3 regions of the Microbacterium lacusdiani genome follow, and region 1 is predicted to be linked to each of the others. Evidence: riboswitches for the same ligand, from Rfam matches in the RefSeq annotation. Region 1 holds a riboswitch; each other region holds the start of a gene.

Region 1 (7,369 bases):
GAGTCGCGGGCCAGTCCCGCTCGTGGCCGGCGAGGCCCACCTCGGCGAGCGCCTCGCGCGCCGCCGCGCGGGGGGGCGCCGTGCGCGGGAGGCCGAGCATCACGTTGCCGAGCACGCGCAGGGACGGCACGAGTCGCGGCTCCTGGAACACGGACGTCGTCCGGAGCGGCACGAGCACCGCGCCGGCGTCGGGCGCATCCAGCCCCTGCAGGATGCGCAGCAGCGTCGACTTGCCGGTGCCGCTCGGCCCGAGCAGCACCGTGAACTCGCGGCGCCGGAGCGTCAGGTCGAGGCCGTCGAGCACGGCACGCCCGGCGTACTGCTTGCGCAGCCCCGTGATGCATGCCGCGGCGGTCTCCATCGCGACGGTCGACACCGCCGCGCCCGCGCTCACCGCGCCACCCGCGGCCGCCACGGCAGCAGCGCCGCCTCCGCTACCCGCACGAGCGCGTCGAACGCGACCCCGAGCAGCGCGTACAGCACGAGGCACACGAACAGGTGGTCGACGCGGTTGTACTCGCGCGCCATCGCGACCAGGTAGCCGATGCCCTCGCGCGTGCCGACGTTCTCGGCCGCGACGAGGGCGGTGACGGCGACCGCGAGGCACACGCGCACCGCCATCAGGATGCCCGGCAGCGCCTGGGGCAGGACGACGCCCGCCACGAGCCGCGCGCCGGTCACGCCGAAGCAGCGCGCGGCCTCGAGGACCTTCGCGTCGATCGCCCGCACGGCGAGGAAAGTGTAGGTGTACATCGGCACCACGACCGCGAACGCGATCACCGCGACCTTGAACGGCTCGTCGATGCCGAACCACGCGATGAACAGCGGGATCATCGCGAGGAACGGCACGGCGCGCAGGATCTGCAGGGTCGAGTCGACGAGCTCCTCGCCGAGCGTCGAGACCCCGGCGAGGAGCCCGAGCACGAGTCCCGCACCGGCGCCGACCCCGACGCCCGCCGCGATGCGCAGCAGCGACGCCTGCAGGTACGTGCCGAGCATGCCGGATCCGGCGATCTCGGCCGCGGCGGCGACCACCGCGCCGGGGCCGGGGAGCACGGCGGCGGGCGCCCATCCGGCCGCCGACACGAGCGCCCACGCCGCCACCAGGCCCACCGGCACGGCCGCGCGACGCACGACGCGCCACCCGGACCGTGCCGGCGCGGCGGCGGCGAGCGGGCGCGGAGCGACGAGCGTCGTCATCGCGGGTCAGCCGTCGAGGTCGGCCAGCAGGTCGGACGGAGCCAGCTCGGTCTGGATGACCCCCGCCCGGCGGAACAGGTCCAGCACGCGCTGGAGCCGCTCCGCGTCCGCGGGGCCCGGCACATGGACCTCGTAGCGCCCCTGCAGCTCGCGCAGCTCGTTCTCGTACGCGTCGCCCACGAGCGCGGTGGGTCCGGATTTCTCGAACACGTTGAGGAAGGCCTCGGGGTCCTCGTGCTGGCGGTCGAGCAGCTCCTGCAGCGTCTCGACGAACGCGACGCCGATCTCGGGATGCGCGTCGATCAGCTCGGACCGGAACGCGTACACGTTGTCGTCGACCGCGTCGAGCGAGCGCTCGGTCGCGAGCACCGTGCCGGTGCGGGCCGCCTGCGCGAAGTAGTCGCTGAACGTGCTCCACGCGTCGATCTGCCCGGACGCGAACGCCGCGACGCCGTCCGACGGCTGCAGCGCGACGCGCTCCACCGCGTCGAACGGGATCCCCGCCTGCTCGAGCGCGTCGAGCAGCAGGTACTCGCCCTTGCCGCCGGCGTTGACCGCGACGCGGCGGCCCACCAGGTCCTCGATCGTCTCGATGCCGGATCCGGGGGCCGCCACGATGCCCGCGTTCTCGGTCAGCACCTCGCGGCGCTGCACCGACACGATCTTCACGGGCAGGCCCTTGGCGGTCGCGCCCGCGATCGGCGCGAACGCGGCGTTCGCGACATCCAGCTGCCCCGCGTTGAACAGCGGCACGTTGGCCGTGAACGCGTACTCGCCGTCGACCCATTCGAGCTCGGCGCCGACCTCCGCGAACGCCTCGGCGAGCTCGCCGGTCTTCTTCGCGACGGCCAGCGGGCCCTGGTTGCCCGGGTCGTTGACCCGCACGACCACCGGCTCGCCCGACCCCGCCGCGGCGTCGCCCGCCGCGGGAGCCGCGGCGCATCCGGCGAGGCTCAGCGCGACCGCCGCCAGCGCGACGATCCCGGCCGCCCTCATCGGGCCGCCTCCGCGCGCAGCGCGGGAGCCGGGAGGTAGACCTGTCCGCCGGAGGCGGCGAACTCGGCGCTCTTCTCGGCCATGCCGGCCACCGCGGCCTGCGCCGCGGCGTCTCCGTACGTGTCGCGGATGTCCTGCGAGATGCGCATCGAGCAGAACTTCGGGCCGCACATCGAGCAGAAGTGCGCGGTCTTGGCGGGCTCGGCCGGCAGCGTCTCGTCGTGGAACTCCTGCGCCGTGACCGGGTCGAGGCCGAGCGCGAACTGGTCGCGCCAGCGGAACTCGAACCGCGCCTTCGACAGCGCGTCGTCGCGCGCGATCGCGCCCGGGTGGCCCTTGGCGAGGTCGGCCGCGTGGGCGGCGATCTTGTAGGTGATCACGCCGGTCTTGACGTCGTCGCGGTCCGGCAGGCCGAGGTGCTCCTTCGGGGTGACGTAGCAGAGCATGGCGGTGCCGTAGCGGGCGATCTCGGTCGCGCCGATCGCCGACGTGATGTGGTCGTAGCCGGGCGCGATGTCGGTGACCAGCGGGCCCAGCGTGTAGAACGGGGCGCCGTCGCACAGCTCCTGCTGGCGCTCGACGTTCTCGCGCACGAGGTGCAGCGGCACGTGGCCGGGTCCCTCGACCATGACCTGCACGTCGTGCGCCCACGCGCGGCGGGTCAGCTCCGCGAGCGTGTCGAGCTCGGCGAACTGGGCGGCGTCGTTCGCGTCCGCGATCGATCCGGGGCGCAGGCCGTCGCCCAGCGAGAACGCGACGTCGTACTGCGCGAAGATCTCGCACAGCTCGTCGAAGTGCTCGTACAGGAAGTTCTCGCGGTGGTGCGCCAGGCACCATCCGGCCATGATCGATCCGCCGCGCGACACGATGCCCGTCACGCGGTCGGCCGTCAGCGGCACGTAGCGCAGCAGCACGCCGGCGTGCACGGTCATGTAGTCGACGCCCTGCTCGCACTGCTCGATCACGGTGTCGCGGTAGATCTCCCACGTCAGCGCGCTCGCGTCGCCGTCGACCTTCTCGAGCGCCTGGTAGATCGGAACCGTCCCGATCGGGATCGGCGAGTTCCGGATGATCCACTCGCGCGTCGTGTGGATGTCGTTGCCGGTCGACAGGTCCATGAGCGTGTCGGCGCCCCACTTGGTCGCCCACTGCAGCTTCGACACCTCCTCGGCGATCGAGCTCGTCACGGCCGAGTTGCCGATGTTCGCGTTGATCTTCACGAGGAAGGCCTTGCCGATGATCATCGGCTCGGACTCGGGGTGGTTGATGTTGCTGGGGATGATCGCCCGCCCGGCCGCGACCTCGCTGCGCACGAGCTCGACGTCGCACTGCTCGCGCAGCGCCACGTACCGCATCTCGGGGGTGATGATCCCGCGGCGGGCGTAGTGCATCTGCGTCACGGTGCGGCCCGGCTTGGCACGGCGCGGCTCGGGCTTCGCGCCCGCCCAGCGCTGCGAGGGCGCGCCGCGGCGCACCGCCGCGCGGCCATCGTCGCTCAGCCGGTGCCCGCGCGCCTCGTACGGCTCGGTGTCGTCGCGCGCGGCGATCCACTCGGCACGCTGCGGCGGCAGGCCGCGCTCGGGCACGCTGCCGGGACCTGCCGTGCGGTACACGCGCAGCGGCGGGTTGGGCGTGCCGTCGGGCGAGTCCTCGAGCGCGATCTCGGTCACGGGGACGCGGATGCCGTGCGCGGCGTCCTCGACCCACGCGAGCGAGTGGGAGGGGTGCTGTTCGGTCCCGTGCTCTTCAGCGGATGCGTCGCCGGGAGCGGCGGGATCGACGGGAGGGATGGATGTCGGGAGAGCGCGCGCCACCATGGGCTGTCCTCACTTCCTACGCCGGTACGAGCCGGATCAGGTTCGACGGTCTCGGGCGGTGTCAGCCCGGTCTCAGCCTCTTCCGAGGCCCCCGTGTGGTCAGGACATGTGTATCACGAGCACCGGGAGTCGGCGCAAATCGGGCCGTGCGTCAGTCGAAGGCGAGCGGGTTCCAGAGACCGGGACGGTCCAGCGGCGCGTAGCGCACATCCGCGCGGCCGTCCTGGATCGACGCGACGCACGCGAGCAGCGACACGGTCGGGTAGCCGTGCGGATGGTTGTCGCGCACGATCGCGCGGTCATCGGTCGGCGGCAGCTCGGCCGTGCGGCCCAGCACCTCGAGCCACGGGCGCCACCAGGCGGCGTCCCCGTCGGTCGGGGCCTGCTCGAAGGCCTCATGCCACGCCGCGATGCGCGGGGTCGCGGGGTCGTCGACGCCGTCGTGCGCCAGCATGTGCGTGCCCGGGGCGAGGGTCTCGCGGCGCAGCTCGGCACCGTCCCAGGACGTCACCCGCACCTCGGCGCCGTCGACCTCGACCAGGTTGAACCCGAGCGTGCGCGGCGCGCCCTCGGGCGACGACCCGGCGACCGAGGCCAGCACGATCCCGCCGCGCGACTCGAGCTCGGCGGCATCCAGTCCCTCGGGGTACCCCGCCCGGTTCAGGAGCACCGCCAGCCGGCCGCCCTCGGCGGCGAGCCAGGCGCCGCCCGCGAGCCGGTCCTGCACGCCCACGAGCCCGGGCCGGTCCGGCCACCACGCGCCGAGCGGGTTCCACGGCCGGTTCGGATCCTCGTCCCGCACCGCGAGCAGGCGCACGGGCTCCGCCGAGGACTCCGGGACGCGGACGATCGCGGTGCACATGGTTCCATTCTCGGGTTCCGCGCGGGACTCGGCTTCGACTCGCCGCGCTCGCTCAGCCCGTTTCGACTCGGCTCCTTCGTCGCTCCGCTCGACGACCACAGGGTGATGCCGCGGGGCGTCGAGGGGCGTGAGCCACAATGAAGGCGTGAACATCGTCGTGGGCGTGACCGGCGGCATCGCCGCGTACAAGACCGTGCAGCTCGTGCGGCTGCTGGTGAAGGACGGGCACGAGGTGCACGTCGTGCCGACCGACGATGCGCTGCGCTTCGTCGGTCAGCCGACCTGGGAGGCGATCAGCCGCCACCCCGTGACGACGTCGGTGCACGACGACGTGGCGCAGGTGCGGCACGTCGCGCTCGGCCAGAACGCCGACCTCGTGGTCGTCGCCCCTGCCTCGGCGAACACGATCGCGAAGATGGCCGCGGGCCTGGCGGGCGACCTGCTCGGCACGACGCTGCTCGCCACGCGCGCGCCCGTGCTGATCGCTCCCGCGATGCACACCGAGATGTGGCAGCACGCCGCCACGCAGGCGAACGTCGCGACGCTCGCCGCGCGCGGCATCCGGATGATCGGCCCCGACAGCGGGCAGCTCACGGCTGACGACATCGGCCCGGGCCGGATGAGCGAGCCCGAGGCCCTCCACGCCGAGATCGGCCGGATCCTGCGGTCGCGCCGCGATCTCGCGGGGCTGCGCTTCGTGGTCTCGACGGGCGGCACGCGCGAGCCCATCGACCCGGTCCGCTTCCTCGGCAACCGGTCGAGCGGCAGGCAGGGAATCGCGGTCGCGCTCGCCGCGGCAGACCGTGGCGCCGAGGTCACGCTGGTCGCCGCGCACGTCGACGAGTCGGTCGCGGCGCCCGCCGTCGCGCACCCGGGCATCCGGATCGAGCGCGCCGGCACCGCCGCAGAGCTGGGGGAGCGGATGACCGCCCTCGCCGGCGACGCGGACGTGATCGTGATGACCGCCGCCGTGGCCGACTATCGCGTCGCCGACGTGGCCGACCACAAGCTGGCCAAGGAGGACGGCAAGCCCACGCTCGAGCTGGTCGAGAACGCCGACATCCTCAGCGGGCTCGCGGCCGCGCGGCGTCCGGGGCAGACCGTCGTGGGCTTCGCGGCCGAGATGCCGACCGCCGACGAGACCGTGCTCGAGCGCGGCATCCGCAAGCGCCGCCGCAAGGGCGCCGACCTGCTCGCGGTCAACGAGGTCGGCTGGGAGGCCGGCTTCGAGCGCGCCGACAACACGGTCACGGTCATCGGCCCGCACGACGCGCCGGTCGCGACCGCGAGCGGCAGCAAGCGCGAGGTCGCCGACGCGCTGCTCGACGCGATCCTGGCGGTCCGCGGGGCGCCGGCGCCCGCTCAGTAGGCTCGTGCGCATGAGCACCGAATGGGCCCACCAGCCGCTGGTGGACGACGCCACGGTCCGCACGAACACCGGCCGCGGCTGGGAGGACTGGGTCGCCGAGATCGACGGGGGTCAGGGCGCCGACGCGGGCCACACCGCGATCGCGCGCTGGCTGGTCGCCGACCTGGGCGTGCGGCCCCTCGCCGCCGTTAGGCTCGGGGCATGGCGACCATCGACATCCCCCGGATCACGCTCAACGACGGCACCGCGTTCGCCGAGCTCGGCCTCGGCACCTACAAGCTGACCGGGGAGGAGGGCATCGCGGCCATCGAGGCCGGCATCCAGACCGGCTACCGCGTGCTGGACACCGCGGTCAACTACGGCAACGAGCACGAGGTCGGCGAGGCCGTGCGCCGCAGCGGGATCGACCGCGACGAGATCGTCGTCACCACGAAGATCCCCGGCCGCCACCACGGCTACGACGAGGCGATCGCGAGCGGCCGCGAGTCCAACGCCACGATCGGCCTCGGCCGCATCGACCTGCTGCTCATCCACTGGCCCAACCCGAGCGTCGACAAGTACGTCGACACGTTCAAGGGCATGATCGCGCTGCGCGACGAGGGGCTCGTGCGCTCGGTCGGCGTCTCGAACTTCACCGAGGAGATGCTGCAGCGCCTGATCGACGAGACCGGCGTCGTCCCGGCCGTGAACCAGGTCGAGCTGCACCCGTACTTCCCGCAGACCGCGCTGCGCGCGTTCCACGCCGAGCACGGCATCCGCACCGAGAGCTGGAGCCCGCTCGCGCGGCGCAGCGAGCTGCTGACCGAGCAGCTCATCACCGACCTCGCCGAGGTGTATCAGGTGAGCCCGACGCAGGTCGTGCTGCGCTGGCACGTGCAGCTCGGCTCGACGCCCATCCCGAAGTCGGCGGATCCGGACCGCCAGCGCGAGAACGCCGACGTGTTCGACTTCACGCTCGACGACGAGCACGTCGAGGCGATCTCGGCCCTCGAGCGCGGACGCCTCTGGGACGGCGACCCGCTCACGCACGAGGAGTTCTGAGAACGGATGAGGCGCCCCCGCGGGGGCGCCTCATCCGTTCGGGCGACGGCCGCTACTGCTCCTCGTCCTCGAGGTCCTCGAAGT
Region 2 (7,369 bases), on a different contig from region 1:
GAGGCGCTGCGCCAGGCGGGTCAGACCGACTTCGCGAACACGATCGCGGCCATGGAGCACTTCGAGCTCGGGCGCGGCGTCGACTTCGCGGCGCTGGCCGTCGTGATCCGCTGGGTGCTCGCGCTCTACGTGGTCTCGGCGCTGCTGCAGTGGGTGCAGGGCTACGTGATCAACGTGATCATGGTCAAGACCATGTGGCGCGTGCGTCAGCGCGTCGAGGAGAAGATCAACCGCCTGCCCCTGGCGTACTTCGACAAGGTGCAGCGCGGCGAGCTCATCTCGCGCGTCACGAATGACATCGACAACATGACGCAGACGCTGCAGCAGTCGCTGTCCGGCGCCGTCACGTCGATCCTGACGGTGGTCGGCGTGCTGATCATGATGTTCTCGATCTCGTGGCAGCTGGCGCTGGTCGCGCTCGTGGCGCTGCCGCTGATGGCCGTGATCTTCGGCGTCATCGGCCCGCGCTCGCAGAAGGCGTTCCAGGCGCAGTGGGCCAAGGTGGGCCGCCTCAACGCCCGCGTCGAGGAGTCGTTCTCCGGCCACGCGCTGGTCAAGGTGTACGGCCGTGAGAAGTCGAACTCCGACGCCTTCGCGAAGGAGAACGACGACCTGTTCGAGTCGGCGTTCCGGGCCCAGTTCTTCTCGGGCCTCATGATGCCGAGCGTGCAGTTCATCGGCTCGCTCACCTACGCGGGCATCGCGGTGCTCGGCGGCGTCATGGTCGCGAGCGGGCAGCTCCGGATCGGTGACGTGCAGGCGTTCGTGCAGTACTCGCAGCAGTTCACCCAGCCGCTCATGGAGCTCGGCGGCATGACCAGCGCGGTCATGTCCGGCACGGCCTCGGCCGAGCGGGTCTTCGAGCTGCTCGACGAGCCCGAGCAGGAGCCCGACGCCGAGGACGCCCCCGCGGCGCCCGACGGGCGCGGCGTGATCGAGTTCCGCAACGTGTCGTTCTCGTACACGCCCGAGAGCCCGCTCATCCGGGACCTGTCCTTCCGGGTCGAGCCGGGGCAGACCGTGGCGATCGTGGGGCCGACCGGAGCGGGGAAGACCACGCTGGTGAACCTGATCATGCGGTTCTACGAGCTCGACGGCGGGGCCATCCTGCTCGACGGCCAGGACATCTCCGAGATGACCCGCCACGACGTGCGCGCGCGGGCGGGCATGGTGCTGCAGGACCCGTGGCTGTTCTCGGGGACGATCCGGGAGAACATCCGCTACGGCCGGCAGAGCGCCACGGATGACGAGGTGATCGCGGCCGCGAAGGCGACCTACGTCGACCGGTTCGTGCACACCCTGCCCGACGGGTACGACACGGTGCTCGAGGAGGACGCGGCCAACGTGTCGGCCGGCGAGCGTCAGCTGATCACGATCGCGCGCGCGTTCGTGTCGCAGCCGAGCGTGCTGATCCTGGATGAGGCCACCAGCTCGGTCGACACCCGCACCGAGCAGCTGCTGCAGCACGCCATGGCGGCGCTGCGGAAGGGCCGCACGTCGTTCGTGATCGCGCACCGCCTGTCGACCATCCGCGACGCCGACCTCATCCTCGTGATGGAGCACGGCGACATCGTGGAGCAGGGCACGCACGAGGAGCTGATCGCCCGCGGGGGCGCCTACTGGCGCCTGTACCGGTCGCAGTTCGAGCATGCCGCGGTCGACCTCGACGCGGTCGAGGCGCAGGAGGCGGCCACGGACACCGCGGCCGTCGAGGTGCCCGCCGCCGCGGGCGCGCCGGAGGAGCCCACGGCCTGACGCGACCTGAGCCGAGGAGGGATCCACCTCCGAGGGCGGAACCCGGCGCTCCGCTCCTCGCAGGTGGATTCCTCCTCCGCTGGAGGCGGTCACCTCGCCGGCCGGCGTCGTCCACAGGCCCAGGGATGGCCCGGTTGCTCATCCGGGGGAGCCAGGCCGGCCGCGGACCGGGCCGGGTGGCCAGCATGGGCGCATGGATCCCGTCACCGCGCTCGCCCGCTTCGGAGGCATCGCGCGCACCCCCGCGCTCCACAGGCTCGGTGTCACGCGGCACGCGCTGCGCGGCGCGCTGCACAGCGGCGCGGTGCAGCGACCCCGCCACGGCTGGATGTGCCTGCCCTCCGTCGACCCGGCCTGGCGCTCGGCGGTCGAGGTCGGCGTGGTGCTCTCGTGCGTCACGGTCGCGCAGCGGCGCGGGCTCTGGACCGATGCCGTGACGCAACCGCACGTCGCCATCCGCCCGAACGGACAGCTGCAGCGCGAGACGACCGCGCACGTGCACTGGGCGACCCCGGTCATCCCGCGCGACCCCGATGCTCTCGAGGATTCGCTGATCAACGCGCTGGTGATCCTCGCGACGTGCCAGCCCTACGAGGCCGGCCTTGCGGCGTGGGAGGCGGCCATCCGGAGGCACCTCGTCGACCTCGACGTGCTGCGCGGCCTGCCGCTGCCGCCCGACGCCCGACGGCTGCTCGCGGATGCGCGGCCGCTCGCGGATGAGGGCACCGAGTCGATCGTGTTCTCGCGCCTGCGCCTCCTCCGGCTGGGGCTGCCGATCCGGCGCCAGGTGGTCATCGCCGCGCGGCCCGTCGATCTCCTCATCGGCGACCGGCTGGTGATCCAGATCGACGGCGGTCATCACGTCGACGCTCAGCGCCTGCGCGACAACGAGCACGACGCTCGCCTGCGCCTGATGGGCTACCACGTCATCCGGATCGGCTATTGGCAGATCATGGACGACTGGGCCGCGGTGCAGGACCTCGTGGTGACCGCCATCGCGCAGGGGCTGCACCGCATCCGCCGCTGAACGCCGACCTCCGCGGAGGAGAAATCCACGCGCGAGGCCGATCTCATGGGCATTCGTCCTGGATCGGGGATTTCTCCTCGCGCCAGGGCGGGGTCGGGCGCGTGCGGCGGCGCGCTACTGCAGGCCGAGCAGGTCGAGCGGGTGCGAGAGCCGCCAGAGCAGGCTGGGGCCCTCGAGGTCGCCCTCGAGCACCAGGGGGACCGTGGCCGAGTCGAACGGCCCAGTCGCGGTGAGCGTGCCGACCTCCGCGCCCGACGCGGTGCCGACCTCGACCTCGTAGTCCGACTGGACCTCGGGGCTGCCGCGGTCCCACAGCACGACCTCGGCGTCGTCGCCCGTGACCACCTCGACCGGCTCGCCCCACTCGGTCGTGACGTTCGCGACGGTGGTGCCGGATGCGACGGTCGGGGCGGGCTGCAGGGACTGCTCCACCTGCTCGAGCAGCGTGCGGCTGACGCTCGCGCGGGTCTCCTCGTCGGGCTGGCCGAGCACCGAGGCGTACAGCCGCACGGTGGTCTGGCCGATCGTGACGTCCTTGGCCGTGAGCAGGTTCCACGACTCGATCCACCACTCGGACAGGGTGCCGGTCTTGATGCCGACGACGCCGGGATCGCCGATCAGCGGATTGCTGTTCTCGACCACGCCGGCGCCCGGGAGTTCCGTCTCGGGCATCGCCACGATCTCCGCGATCACGGGGTTCGCCAGCGCCAGTCTCGCGAGGGTGACCAGCGACGCGGGGGTCGCCGTGTTGTCCGGGTCGATGCCGCTCGGGTCGACCATCGTGATGCCCGACAGGCCGTGCGCCTGGAGCCACTCCGGCACGGCGAGGGCGAACGCGTCCTTCGAGCCCCACAGCTCCGTCGTCAGGCGATCCACGTAGTTGTTGGCCGAGCCGATCAGGATGCCCTCGAGCAGCTGCCGCTGCGTGAGCGTGCCGTCCACGGGCACGTCGAGCGCCGACTCGTTCGCCACGCGGTACTGCCAGTACTCCTGGCTGTCAGCGTAGTCGAACGCGTAGGACGGCCCCTGCTCGCCCACCGCGAGCGGCGCCTTCTCGAGGATCATGAGCGCGGTCACGACCTTGGCGATGCTGGCCATGGGCGCGGGCGCGGCGCTGGAGGCCGGGACCGTGCCGAGGCCCTCGGCGCCGACGGCGGCGGAGCCGTCCGCGGGCCAGGTCACGGCGAGCGGATGACCGGGCGCCGGGTCGACCGTCGCGGCCGAGACCGCGGGGGCGACGTTCGCGAGCGGCCAGAAGGCGCAGCCGCCCACGTAGCCGAGCGCGAGGACGCCGGCTGTGATCAGCGGGGCCGCGACGGAGGGGCGCCTCTCGCGGCGGGTGGGGACCAGGTCGAACGCGGGCGACGGCGCGGGGGCCGCCTCGGGCTTGAGGGCGACGGTGGCCGGGTCGATCCAGGCCAGAGCGGCGGTGTCGGTGCGGGGCGCGTCCGCCACCGCTGCGTCCGGCGCCTCGACCGCGGCGCCGGCGGCCTCCTCGAGCGACGTCGGGGTCTCCGGTGCGGGCACGGCCAGCGCCTCGGCCCCGGTCGGAGCAACCGCCGGGGGCGCATCCGTCAGCGCGGCGCCCGCCAGGGCCGTGGCCGCCTCGGTCACGGGCGCATCGGCGGTGCGCTGGTCGAAGAGCGAGCCGATGCCGCGGCGGATCGCGGGCTGCTCGGGCACCACGGGCGTCTCGGGCAGGGGGTCGATGTCGTGCGCCGTCACCGCGCGGCGCGGGCGACGCGGCGCCTCGGCGACGGGGGTCGCTGCCACCGGCACCGTGGCGACGGACGCATCGTCGATCGAGCCGCGGAGATCCTCGCGGAGATCGTCGTGGGGGGAGTCGTCGATTGCCACCCGCCTACGGTACCCGCGGATGCCGGGAGTCAGCCGGAGATCGCGGGCCCCGGCGGCGAACCTCACCCGCCGGATCGCCCTAGAATGTCCCTCACACACCACGGGAGTCCGGCGAGCCGGGCTGAGAGGAAGCGACCCGCGCTTCGACCGTCGAACCTGATCCGGATCATGCCGGCGCAGGGAGGAGAGAGATGAACACGTCCGCACCCGCCACCCCGGGCACCCGCCGCTTCACCTGGCGCGTCGTCGACATCGTCGTCGCCAGCGTCATCGCCGTGGCCTGCGCCGTGGTGTTCCTCGTCTGGAACGTCGCCTACATCGGCCCGAGCGAGCTGCTCGCGCCGCTGCTGCCCGGTCTGGGCGGCCTGCTCACCGGCCCCTGGCTCATCGCCGGGGTGATCGGCGGCCTCGTCATCCGCAAGCCGGGCGCCGCGCTCTACACCGAGCTGCTCGCCGCGGTCATCTCCGCGCTCGTCGGCAACCAGTGGGGCGCGCTGACGATCGTGTCGGGCCTCGTGCAGGGCCTCGGCGCCGAGATCATCCTCGCGATCTTCCTGTACAGGTCGTTCCGCCTGCCGGTCGCGGTGCTGGCGGGCGCCGGCGCGGGCCTCGCGGCCGGCATCAACGACCGCGTCCTCTGGTACGCGGGCGCCGACGCGCTGTTCACGACCGTGTACATCGCCTCGACCACGGTGTCGGGCGCGGTCATCGCGGGGCTCGGCGGCTGGGCGATCGTCCGCGGCCTCGCGGCGACCGGCGCGCTGAACCGGTTCGCGGCCGGGCGCGCGGTCGCCAGGCGCGTCTGACGTGACGGCCTCTCCGGCGACCGGGGCCGTGTCCCCGGCCGCCGTCGAGGCGCGCGGCTGGGGATGGCGCTACGCCAGCCGCCGCGCGTGGGCCGCCTCCGGCATCGACCTGCGGATCGACGCGGGCGAACGCGTCCTGCTGCTCGGCGCGAGCGGCTCGGGCAAGTCCACGCTCCTGCACGCCCTCGCGGGCGTGCTGGGCGGCGACGACGAGGGCGAGCACGCCGGCACCCTGACGATCGACGGGCACCCGCCCGCGGCGGTCCGCGGTCGCGCCGGGCTGGTGCAGCAGGATCCCGACACCCAGGCCGTCCTGCACCGCGTCGGCGACGACGTCGCGTTCGGCTGCGAGAACCTCGGGGTGCCGCGGCACGACATCTGGCCGCGCGTCGGCGAGGCGCTCGACCTCGTGGGCCTCGACGTGCCGCTCGACCGGTCCACGACCGCGCTGTCCGGCGGACAGAAGCAGCGCCTCGCGCTCGCCGGGGCGCTCGCCATGCGCCCCGGGCTGCTGCTGCTCGACGAGCCCACCGCCAACCTCGATCCCGCGGGCGCGATCGCGGTGCGTGACGCCGTGGGCCGCGTACTGGACCGCACGGGCGCGACCCTCGTCGTGGTGGAGCATCGCGTGGACGTGTGGCTGCCGATCGTCGACCGGATCATCGTGCTGGGAGCGGGGGACGCGGGCGTGATCGCGGACGGTCCGGTCGCCGACGTGCTGCGCGACCGGGGCGCCGAGCTCGCCGCGCTCGGCGTCTGGGTGCCCGGGATCCCGCCGCGCCACCCGGCGCCGCCGGCCGCGGCGCCCGGCGAGGTCCTGCTGTCGGGACGCGCGCTCGAGGTCGCGCGCGCACGCGGCCGCCGCGTGGCGGGCCCGCTCGACGTGGACGTGCGCGCCGGCGAGGTCCTCGGCGTCGTCGGGCCGAACGGCGCGGGCAAGTCGACGCTCGGCCGCACGCTGGCCGGGCTGCTTCCGCCGGCGGGAGGCCGGGTCGTCGCCGGGCCGGCGCTCGCGGGCGGGATCGGCGAGGCGCCGATCCGCTGGTCGTCGCGGCAGCTGCTCACGCGCATCGGGACCGTGCTGCAGTCCCCGGATCACCAGCTGCTCTCCACCACCGTCCGCCGCGAGCTCGAGGTCGGTCCCCGCGCCCTGCGCCTGCCCGAGGGCGAGATCGCGGCGCGGGTCGACGAGCTGCTCGAGCGGCTCCGGCTCGCGCATCTCGCCGAGGCCAACCCCCACACGCTCTCCGGCGGCGAGAAGCGGAGGCTGACCGTCGCCGCGATGCTGGCGACGCGTCCGAGGGTGGTCGTGCTCGACGAGCCGACGTTCGGCCAGGATGCGCGCACGTGGGCCGAGCTGGTCGCGATCATCGCGTCGCTGCGCGACGGCCGCGACGGGGCGCCCGGGGCGGGCGTCGTCGCGATCACGCACGACGCCGATGTGCTCGAGGCGCTGCACGCGCGCCGCCTCAGCCTCACGGCCGGGGTCGGGACATGATCCTTCCGACCCCGCTGGTCCCCGCCGGCCCGCTCGCCCGCGTCAACCCGGTCGCGAAGCTGGGCGCCGCGCTCCTCATGGCCGCCCCGCTGGTGCTCACGATCGACTGGGTGTCGGCGGCCGTCGCGCTGCTCCTGTCCGTGCCGCTGCTGGCGATGTCGGGTCTCGGATGGCGTCGCTTCTGGGCGCGCACGGCGCCCGTGTGGATCGCGGCTCCGCTCACCGGGGTGACCATCGCGCTCTACGGCGAGACGTCGGGCACGGTGCACCTGGACTGGCTCTTCGTGCGCATCTCGGACGGCTCTCTCGCGCTCGCCGCGGCCACCGTCCTGCGCATCCTGGCGCTCGCGCTGCCGAGCGTCGTGCTGTTCGCGACGGTCGATCCGACGGATCTGGCCGACGGCCTGGCGCAGCGGGCGCGGCTGC
Region 3 (7,369 bases), on a different contig from region 1:
TGGACGGGTTCCCGAATTCGCCCGTGAGGTACGGCGCCATGGCCTCGAGCACCTCGCGCCGCACGGGCGTGGTGGCCGCGTGGTCCAGGTACAGGGCGTCGAGGTGCGGCACGTCAGTCGCCGATCTCGACGTCGAGGCCCAGGTCCAGGGCCGGCGCGGAGTGGGTGAGCGCGCCGACCGAGATCACGTCGACGCCCGTCTCGGCGATCGCGCGCACGGTGTCCAGCGTCACGCCGCCCGAGGCCTCGACGACCGCGCGGCCCGCGATCAGGTCGACGCCGCGCCTCAGGTCGTCGAGCGCGAAGTTGTCCAGCATGACCGTGTGCGCGCCCGCAGCCAGGACCGGCTCGATCTGGTCGAGCCTGTCGACCTCCACCTCGACGTGCGTGGTGTGGGGCAGGCGCGCGATGCCCGCGCGCAGCGCGTTCGTGAGGGCGGCGGCGCAGTCGGCGCCCTTCGCACCCGCCGCGAGCACGGCGAGGTGGTTGTCCTTCGCCATCACGGCGTCCGACAGCGAGTGACGGTGGTTGAAGCCGCCGCCCGAGCGCACGGCGTGCCGCTCGAACGCCCGCAGCCCCGGGGTGGTCTTGCGGGTGTCGACGATGCGCGCGCCGGTGTTCGCCACGGCCGCGACGTACTGCGCGGTCAGGGTCGCGATGCCCGACATCCGCTGCGCGAAGTTCAACCCCACGCGCTCGGCGGTCAGGACGGCGCGCGCCGGGCCCTTCACGACCGCGAGCACCGCGCCCGCGTCGAACGTCTCGCCGTCCCGCGCGCTCACGTCGACCCGGATGGCCGGGTCCGTGAGGCGGAAGGCGGCCGCGAAGACCGCTCCGCCGCTGAACACGCCGGCCTCCCGGGCGACGAGCTCGGCCCGTGCGGTCGCCTCGGCGGGAAGGAACGCCTGCGCGGTGAGGTCGCCCCAGGGTGCGTCCTCCTCGAGCGCCGCGCCGACGACGCGGTCGATGGTCTGCGGGGTCAGCATGCGGCTCCTGCCGGCGTGAGGTCGTAGGCGGGATCGGCGGCTCGGGACTCGACCGGGGGATGCGCCCCGCCCGAGAGCCGCGGCTCGTCGGATCGGAAGTGGGCGCCGACGGATCGGGTCCGCGCGCTCGCCGCGGCGATGGTCGCCGCGGCCACGAGAAGCATGCCGGCGTCCTCATGCTCGGCGACCGTGCGCGGGGTCGTGGCGTCGCGGCGCCACGCCGCCACGACCGCGCCCGCGCGCGCCAGCCCCGCCTCGTCGCGGACCAGACCGACGTGCTCCCACATCAGCGCGCGCAGGGCGGCGCGCGTGAACGGCGGCGCATCGGCGGCCGCGGCGACCGGTTCGGCGGCGGCCGCCGTCGGCTCGGGGCCCGGCCAGCCGGACCGCCGCCGGCCGCGCTCGGCGATCGCGATCGCGGCGCGCGCCCCGAACACGGCGCCCTCCAGCAGCGAATTGGACGCGAGGCGGTTCGCGCCGTGGACGCCGGTGCGCGCGGTCTCGCCGACCGCGTAGAGCCCCCGGAGCGTCGTGCGACCCTCCAGGTCCGTGCGCACGCCGCCCATGAGGTAGTGCGCCGCGGGCGTCACCGGAATGGGTTCGGACGCCCAGTCGAGGCCGCGCGCCCGCACGGCCGCATCGATCGAGGGGAAGCGGGTGCGCAGCGGGTCGGCGCCGAGCGCCGTGGCGTCCAGGCGCACGGGACGGCCGCCCTGCGCCGCCATCCGGTTCGCGATCGCGCGGGCGACGACGTCGCGCGGCGCGAGCTCGCCGTCCGGATGCGCGTCGAACGCGAAGCGCCGCCCGTCGTCGTCGATCAGCACCGCGCCCTCGCCGCGCACGGCCTCCGAGATCAGGAACGGATCGCCGGGGGCCGGCCCGTCGGCGATCAGCACCGTCGGGTGGAACTGCACGAACTCCAGGTCGGCCACGGCGGCGCCCGCGCGCAGGGCCGCGGCGATGCCGTCCCCCGTGGCGACGGCCGGGTTGGTGGTGCGGGCGTACAGCATGCCCGCGCCTCCCGTGGCCAGCACCACGGCGTCGGCGGACAGCACCGCGTCGCGGCCGTCGATGCGGACGCGCGCGCCCGTCACGGCGCCCGTGCGCCCGATCGCGAGGTCGAGCAGGAACGCGTGCTCGACGATGCGGATGCCCATCCGGCGCGCGGTGCGCAGCAGCGCCGTCTCGATCGCGAGGCCCGTGGCGTCGCCGCCGGCGTGCAGGATGCGCGGGAACGAGTGCGCGGCCTCCAGGCCGTGCTGCAGGCGACCGGAGGCGTCGCGGTCGAACTCGACGCCGCAGCGGGCGAGCTCGCCGATCCGCTCCGGGCCCTCCTGGACGAGCACGCGCACGGCGTCCTCGTCGCACAGGCCCGCGCCCGCCGCGAGCGTGTCGGCGACGTGGTCCTCGAGGCGGTCCTCGGGCATCACCACGCCCGCGATGCCGCCCTGGGCGTGCCGCGTGGAGCCCTGATCCGCGGAGCCCTTGGTGACGAGCGTGACGTCGACGCCCCGATGCGCGGCGTGGACCGCGCAGAACAGGCCGGCGATCCCGCTGCCGACGATCAGCGCGCGCGTCATGTCAGGCCGTCCGGGCGGGCGTCGCTGACGCGGGCTTCGCGGCGAGCATCCGCTCCAGCGCGACCCGCGCGGGCGCCGCGACCTCGTCCGCCACCGTGATCCGGTTCACGACGCGGCCGGCCACGAGCTCCTCGAGCGTCCACGCGAGATAGCCCGGGTGGATCCGGTACATCGTGGAGCAGGGGCACACCACGGGGTCGAGGCAGAGGATCGTGTGCTGCGGGTGCTGCGCCGCGAGGCGCTGGACCAGGTTGATCTCGGTGCCGATCGCGAACGTCGTGGGCGCGGTCGCGCTCTCGATCGCGCGCCGGATGACGTCGGTCGAGCCGGCCTCGTCGGCCGCGTCGACGACGGGCATCGGGCACTCGGGGTGCACGATGACGCGCACGCCGGGGTGCTCGGCGCGCGCCCTGTCGATCTGGTCGACAGTGAACCGCCGGTGCACCGAGCAGAAGCCGTGCCACAGGATCACGCGCGCATCGCGCAGGTCCTGCTCGGACGAGCCGCCGAGCGGGCGATGGGGGTTCCACATGGGCATCTGCTCGAGCGGCACGCCCATGGCCTTGGCGGTGTTGCGCCCCAGGTGCTGGTCGGGGAAGAACAGCACGCGGCGCCCGCGCGCGAACGCCCACTCCAGCACGGTGCGCGCGTTGGACGATGTGCAGACGATGCCGCCGTGGCGGCCCACGAAGCCCTTGATCGCCGCCGAGGAGTTCATGTAGGTGACCGGGATCACCGGCAGGAGGCCGTCGGCGTCGGGCTCGTCCAGCGCGCCGTAGACGTCCTCGAGCTGCTCCCAGCACTCCTCGACCTGGTCGATGTCGGCCATGTCCGCCATCGAGCAGCCCGCCGCGAGGTTGGGCAGGATGACCGCCTGGTCGGGGCCCGACAGCAGGTCGGCGGTCTCGGCCATGAAATGCACGCCGCAGAACACGATCGCCTCGGCCTCGGGGTGGGCCTTGGCGGCGTTCGCGAGCTGGAACGAGTCGCCCACGTAGTCGGCGTGCCGAACGACCTCGTCGCGCTGGTAGAAGTGGCCGAGCACCACGACGCGGTCGCCGAGGGTCTCCTTGGCCGCGCGGATGCGCGCGTGCAGCTCGTCCTCGGACGCCTCGCGATACGCGGCGGGCAGCTCGCCCTGGCGCGGCGACCCGGTGGGGATCACGTCGCCCATCGAGGCGCCGGGGCCGTAGCCGGGGACCGTGTCGAAGGTCCAGGGCGTGGCCGCGAGGTCCGTCGAGCACGTGCTGCCCGCGGCGGTGCCGGCCACGATCGCCTGGATGCCGTGGTCCACGGACGCATCGACGGCGGGGCGCGGCGCGAGGGTCAGGGGAGAGGCGGCCATGTGAGCCCTCGCCTTCTGGTCGAAACGACACTTACTGTCGCGCCCAGATTAAGTCACATTGACCAGAACCGCAATTTCGATCACTTTCCGCTCACGCCCCGGCGTGGAGCCGCGGCTTCGACTCGCTTCGCTCGCACGGCGGTCGATGGCCAACCCGTGGTCGTTGAGCGGAGGCGCGCCAGCGCCGAAGTCGAAACGTGGCCGGATCGTCCCGGCCGGCTGGGGAGGTTCGGCGTCGTTTCGACTCCTCGCTGGCGCTCGTCGCTCAACGACCGGGGGTGAGGGTCGGCAGCAACTCCCTGCATCTACGGTCGTGCGAGCAAAGCGAGCGTGCGAGGCGCTTCTAGAAAGACTCAGCTTCCGCGTTGTAGCGGTAGAGGCGGGCGGGGCGGTGCTTGCCGGTGCGGAAGGACTCGGTGGGCACGAGCGCCTCGGAGCCCTCGAGCAGGCGGCGGAAGTTGGAGGGGTCGAGCCGGCGGCCGAGCACGGACTCGTACACCTCGCGCAGCTCTGTGAGCGTGAACTCGTCGGGCAGCAGGCCCGCCGCGATGCGGCTGTAGCCCACCTTGTTCCGCAGGCGCCACAGCGCGTACTCGGCGATCCGGTTGTGGTCGAACGCGAGCGCCGGCAGGTCGTCGACGTCGAACCACTCGACGTTCTCGGGCGCGCCGACGACCGAGCGCTGCGCGTCCACGAGGTCGGAGCGCAGCAGCGCCCAGTACACGACCGAGACGACCCGCGTCGGGGAGCGGTCGACGTCGCCGAACGTGTACAGCTGCTCCAGGTAGCTGGGCGTGAGCGCGGTGGTCTCGGCGAGCGTGCGCGACGCGGCCTCGCCGAGGCCCTCGGCCACGTCCAGCCAGCCGCCGGGCAGCGCCCACATGCCCTCGAACGGGTCGCGCGTGCGTCGCACCAGGGGGATCATCAGCCGATCCGAGTCGGGATCGGGGCGGAGCGAGAAGATCACGGTCGACACGGCCACCCGGATCTCGTCGCCCGAGGCGGTCGCGCCCCGCTCCTGATCCTGCGCATCCGGCGTCCTGCTCACCCCTCGAGCCTATGCGGTCGAGGTCGCCCGCCCGGGAGGCGCAACCCGGATAGGATCGCTCGCAGTGGCACGGGGTGTCCCCACCGGGGGACTGAGATCACACCCGTATCGACCTGATCTCGTTAGTACGAGCGGAGGGATGTCGCTGATGAGTGACGTGTATCTGTCGTCCGGTCCGGATGCGGGAGCCGTGCTGGCACGGCTGCGCGAGGACGCACCGCTGGTGCAGTGCATCACCAACTCCGTGGTGGTGAACTTCACCGCCAACGCGCTGCTGGCCGCGGGGGCGTCGCCGGTCATGGCGGACGTCCCGGGCGAGGCGCGCGAGTGCGCGCGCGTCGCGTCGGCGCTGCTGGTGAACCTGGGCACGCCGCGCGCCGAGCAGCGCGAGGCCATGCGCGAGGCGGTCGCGGCCGCCGGAGCCGCGGGCACGCCGTGGGTGCTCGACCCCGTCGGCGTGGGCGCGCTGTCCCTGCGCACGGACTTCGCGCGCGAGCTGCTCGCCGACGGCCCGGCGGTCATCCGCGGGAACGCGTCCGAGATCCTCGCGCTCGCCGGCGCGGGCGGACGCGGCCGCGGCGTCGACGCCGCCGACGACGTCGAGCAGACGGCGGGAATCGCGCGCGAGCTGGCGCGGAGCACCGGCGCGGTCGTCGCCGTGTCCGGACCCGTGGACCTGATCGCGGACGGCGGCCGGGTCGTCCGGGTCCACGGCGGCGATCCGCTCCTCACCCGGGTCACGGGCGCCGGATGCGCGCTCGGCGCGATCGTGGGCGCGGCCGTCGCGGCCGCCGGCGGCGACGCCTTCGCGGGGGCGGTCGCCGCGCACGTGCTCTACGCGGAGGCCGCGGAGCGCGCGGCCGCCGTCGCGCCGGCCCCGGGCGGCTTCGCGGTCGCGCTGCTGGATGCGCTGGCCACGGTCGAGCCCGCCGCCCTCGCGGGCCGCGAGCCGCTCCTCGCCGGAGCCGGAGCGTGAGCCGCGCGCTCGACCTGTGCACGTACGTCGTCGCCGACGTCGCCACGATCCTCTCCCGAGCCGGGCGCGATCTGGCGGCCGTCGCGGACGTCGTGCGCCGGGCGGTCGACGGCGGCGCGACGATCGTGCAGGTGCGCGGCAAGGAGCTCGGGGGAGCGGAGCTGCTCGACGTCGTCGAGCGCTCCGCCGAGGCGGTGGCCGGGCGCGCCGCGCTCGTGGTGGACGACCGGGTGGATGTCGTGCTCGCCGCGCGGGCGGCTGGCGCCCGGGTCGACGGCGTGCACGTGGGCCAGAGCGATCTGCCCGTCGACCGCGTGCGCGCGCTGCTCGGCGAGGGCGCGATCGTGGGCCTGAGCGCGAGCCGCCCGCATGAGCTCGCGGCGCTGCGCGCGCTCCCCGCCGGCACGGCCGACTACCTCGGCGTCGGTGCGATCCGCGCGACGCCGACCAAGCCCGACCACCCCGAGCCGCTGGGCTGGCGCGGGTTCGCCGAGTTCGCGGCGCTCGCGGGCCTGCCCTGTGTGGCGATCGGCGGCGTCGGGCACGGCGACGCCGCTGAGGCGCGGCGCGCCGGGGCGGCCGGGCTGGCCGTCGTGCGCGCCGTGTGCGCCGCCGAGGACCCCGCCCACGCCGCGCGGTCGCTGCGGAACGAGTGGGCGGAGGTCGCCTGATGCGCGGGCGCGAGGCGTCGACCCGCATCCCGAACGTGCTCTCGATCGCGGGCTCCGATCCCTCGGGCGGGGCGGGCGTGCAGGCGGATCTGAAGTCCATCCTGGCGAGCGGAGGCTACGGCATGGCCGCTCTCACCGCCCTGACGGCGCAGAGCACGCGCGCCGTCAGCGGCGTGCACGTCCCGCCGCCGGGGTTCGTGCGCGACCAGCTCGACGCGGTGGCGTCCGACATCCGGATCGACGCGGTCAAGACGGGGATGATCGGCGGCGCCGCGGTGATCGCCGAGGTGGTCGGGTGGCTCGACGCGCTCGCCGAGCGGCCCGCCGTGGTCGTCGACCCCGTCATGATCGCCACGAGCGGCGACCGCCTGATCGACGACGACGCGGAGCACGCGCTCCACGACCTCATCGCCCGGGCCGACGTCGTGACGCCGAACCTTCCCGAGCTGGCCGTGCTGGTCGGCGAGGACGTGGCGGGCGACTGGCCCGCCGCGCTGCGCCAGGCCCGCGCGCTGGCGGAGCGGCACGGCGTTCTGGTCCTCGCCAAGGGCGGGCACCTGCCGGGACCCGCCTGCCCCGACGCGCTCGTGTCCGCCGACGGCGTGCTCGCGGAGTTCGCCGGCCGGCGCATCGAGACGCGCAGCACGCACGGCACGGGCTGCTCGCTGTCGTCCGCGCTCGCGACGCTGTTCGCCCGCCACGGCGACTGGGTCGTGGCGACCGGGCTGGCGCGCGAGTGGCTGCGCGGAGCGATCGCCGCCGC

Evidence for each region. Region 1 has a riboswitch for thiamine pyrophosphate ahead of thiC (phosphomethylpyrimidine synthase ThiC). Riboswitches for the same ligand answer to the same signal wherever they lie in the genome.
Region 2: another riboswitch for thiamine pyrophosphate. It lies ahead of ACYVGN_RS08960 (ECF transporter S component); the one in region 1 lies ahead of thiC (phosphomethylpyrimidine synthase ThiC).
Region 3: another riboswitch for thiamine pyrophosphate. It lies ahead of thiM (hydroxyethylthiazole kinase); the one in region 1 lies ahead of thiC (phosphomethylpyrimidine synthase ThiC).

Annotation. Positions count from the first base shown of each region.
Region 1 covers NZ_BAAGXJ010000016.1:30,589-37,957, reverse strand. The annotation lists gene ACYVGN_RS10035 (ABC transporter ATP-binding protein) at 1-394, opposite strand, end outside; gene ACYVGN_RS10030 (ABC transporter permease subunit) at 391-1,200, opposite strand; gene ACYVGN_RS10025 (ABC transporter substrate-binding protein) at 1,207-2,196, opposite strand; gene thiC (phosphomethylpyrimidine synthase ThiC) at 2,193-4,013, opposite strand; TPP riboswitch at 4,010-4,118, opposite strand; gene ACYVGN_RS10015 (NRDE family protein) at 4,165-4,875, opposite strand; gene coaBC (bifunctional phosphopantothenoylcysteine decarboxylase/phosphopantothenate--cysteine ligase CoaBC) at 5,021-6,244, shown strand; gene ACYVGN_RS10005 (aldo/keto reductase) at 6,446-7,285, shown strand; gene ACYVGN_RS10000 (VOC family protein) at 7,338-7,369, opposite strand, start outside.
Region 2 covers NZ_BAAGXJ010000013.1:2,771-10,139, forward strand. The annotation lists gene ACYVGN_RS08945 (ABC transporter ATP-binding protein) at 1-1,755, shown strand, start outside; gene ACYVGN_RS08950 (endonuclease domain-containing protein) at 1,949-2,782, shown strand; gene ACYVGN_RS08955 (D-alanyl-D-alanine carboxypeptidase family protein) at 2,897-4,639, opposite strand; TPP riboswitch at 4,730-4,839, shown strand; gene ACYVGN_RS08960 (ECF transporter S component) at 4,831-5,445, shown strand; gene ACYVGN_RS08965 (ABC transporter ATP-binding protein) at 5,447-6,943, shown strand; gene ACYVGN_RS08970 (energy-coupling factor transporter transmembrane component T family protein) at 6,940-7,369, shown strand, end outside.
Region 3 covers NZ_BAAGXJ010000001.1:139,658-147,026, forward strand. The annotation lists gene ACYVGN_RS00700 (cysteine desulfurase family protein) at 1-112, opposite strand, end outside; gene nadC (carboxylating nicotinate-nucleotide diphosphorylase) at 114-986, opposite strand; gene nadB (L-aspartate oxidase) at 980-2,566, opposite strand; gene nadA (quinolinate synthase NadA) at 2,568-3,911, opposite strand; gene ACYVGN_RS00720 (NUDIX hydrolase) at 4,255-4,887, opposite strand; TPP riboswitch at 5,020-5,116, shown strand; gene thiM (hydroxyethylthiazole kinase) at 5,108-5,935, shown strand; gene thiE (thiamine phosphate synthase) at 5,932-6,606, shown strand; gene thiD (bifunctional hydroxymethylpyrimidine kinase/phosphomethylpyrimidine kinase) at 6,606-7,369, shown strand, end outside.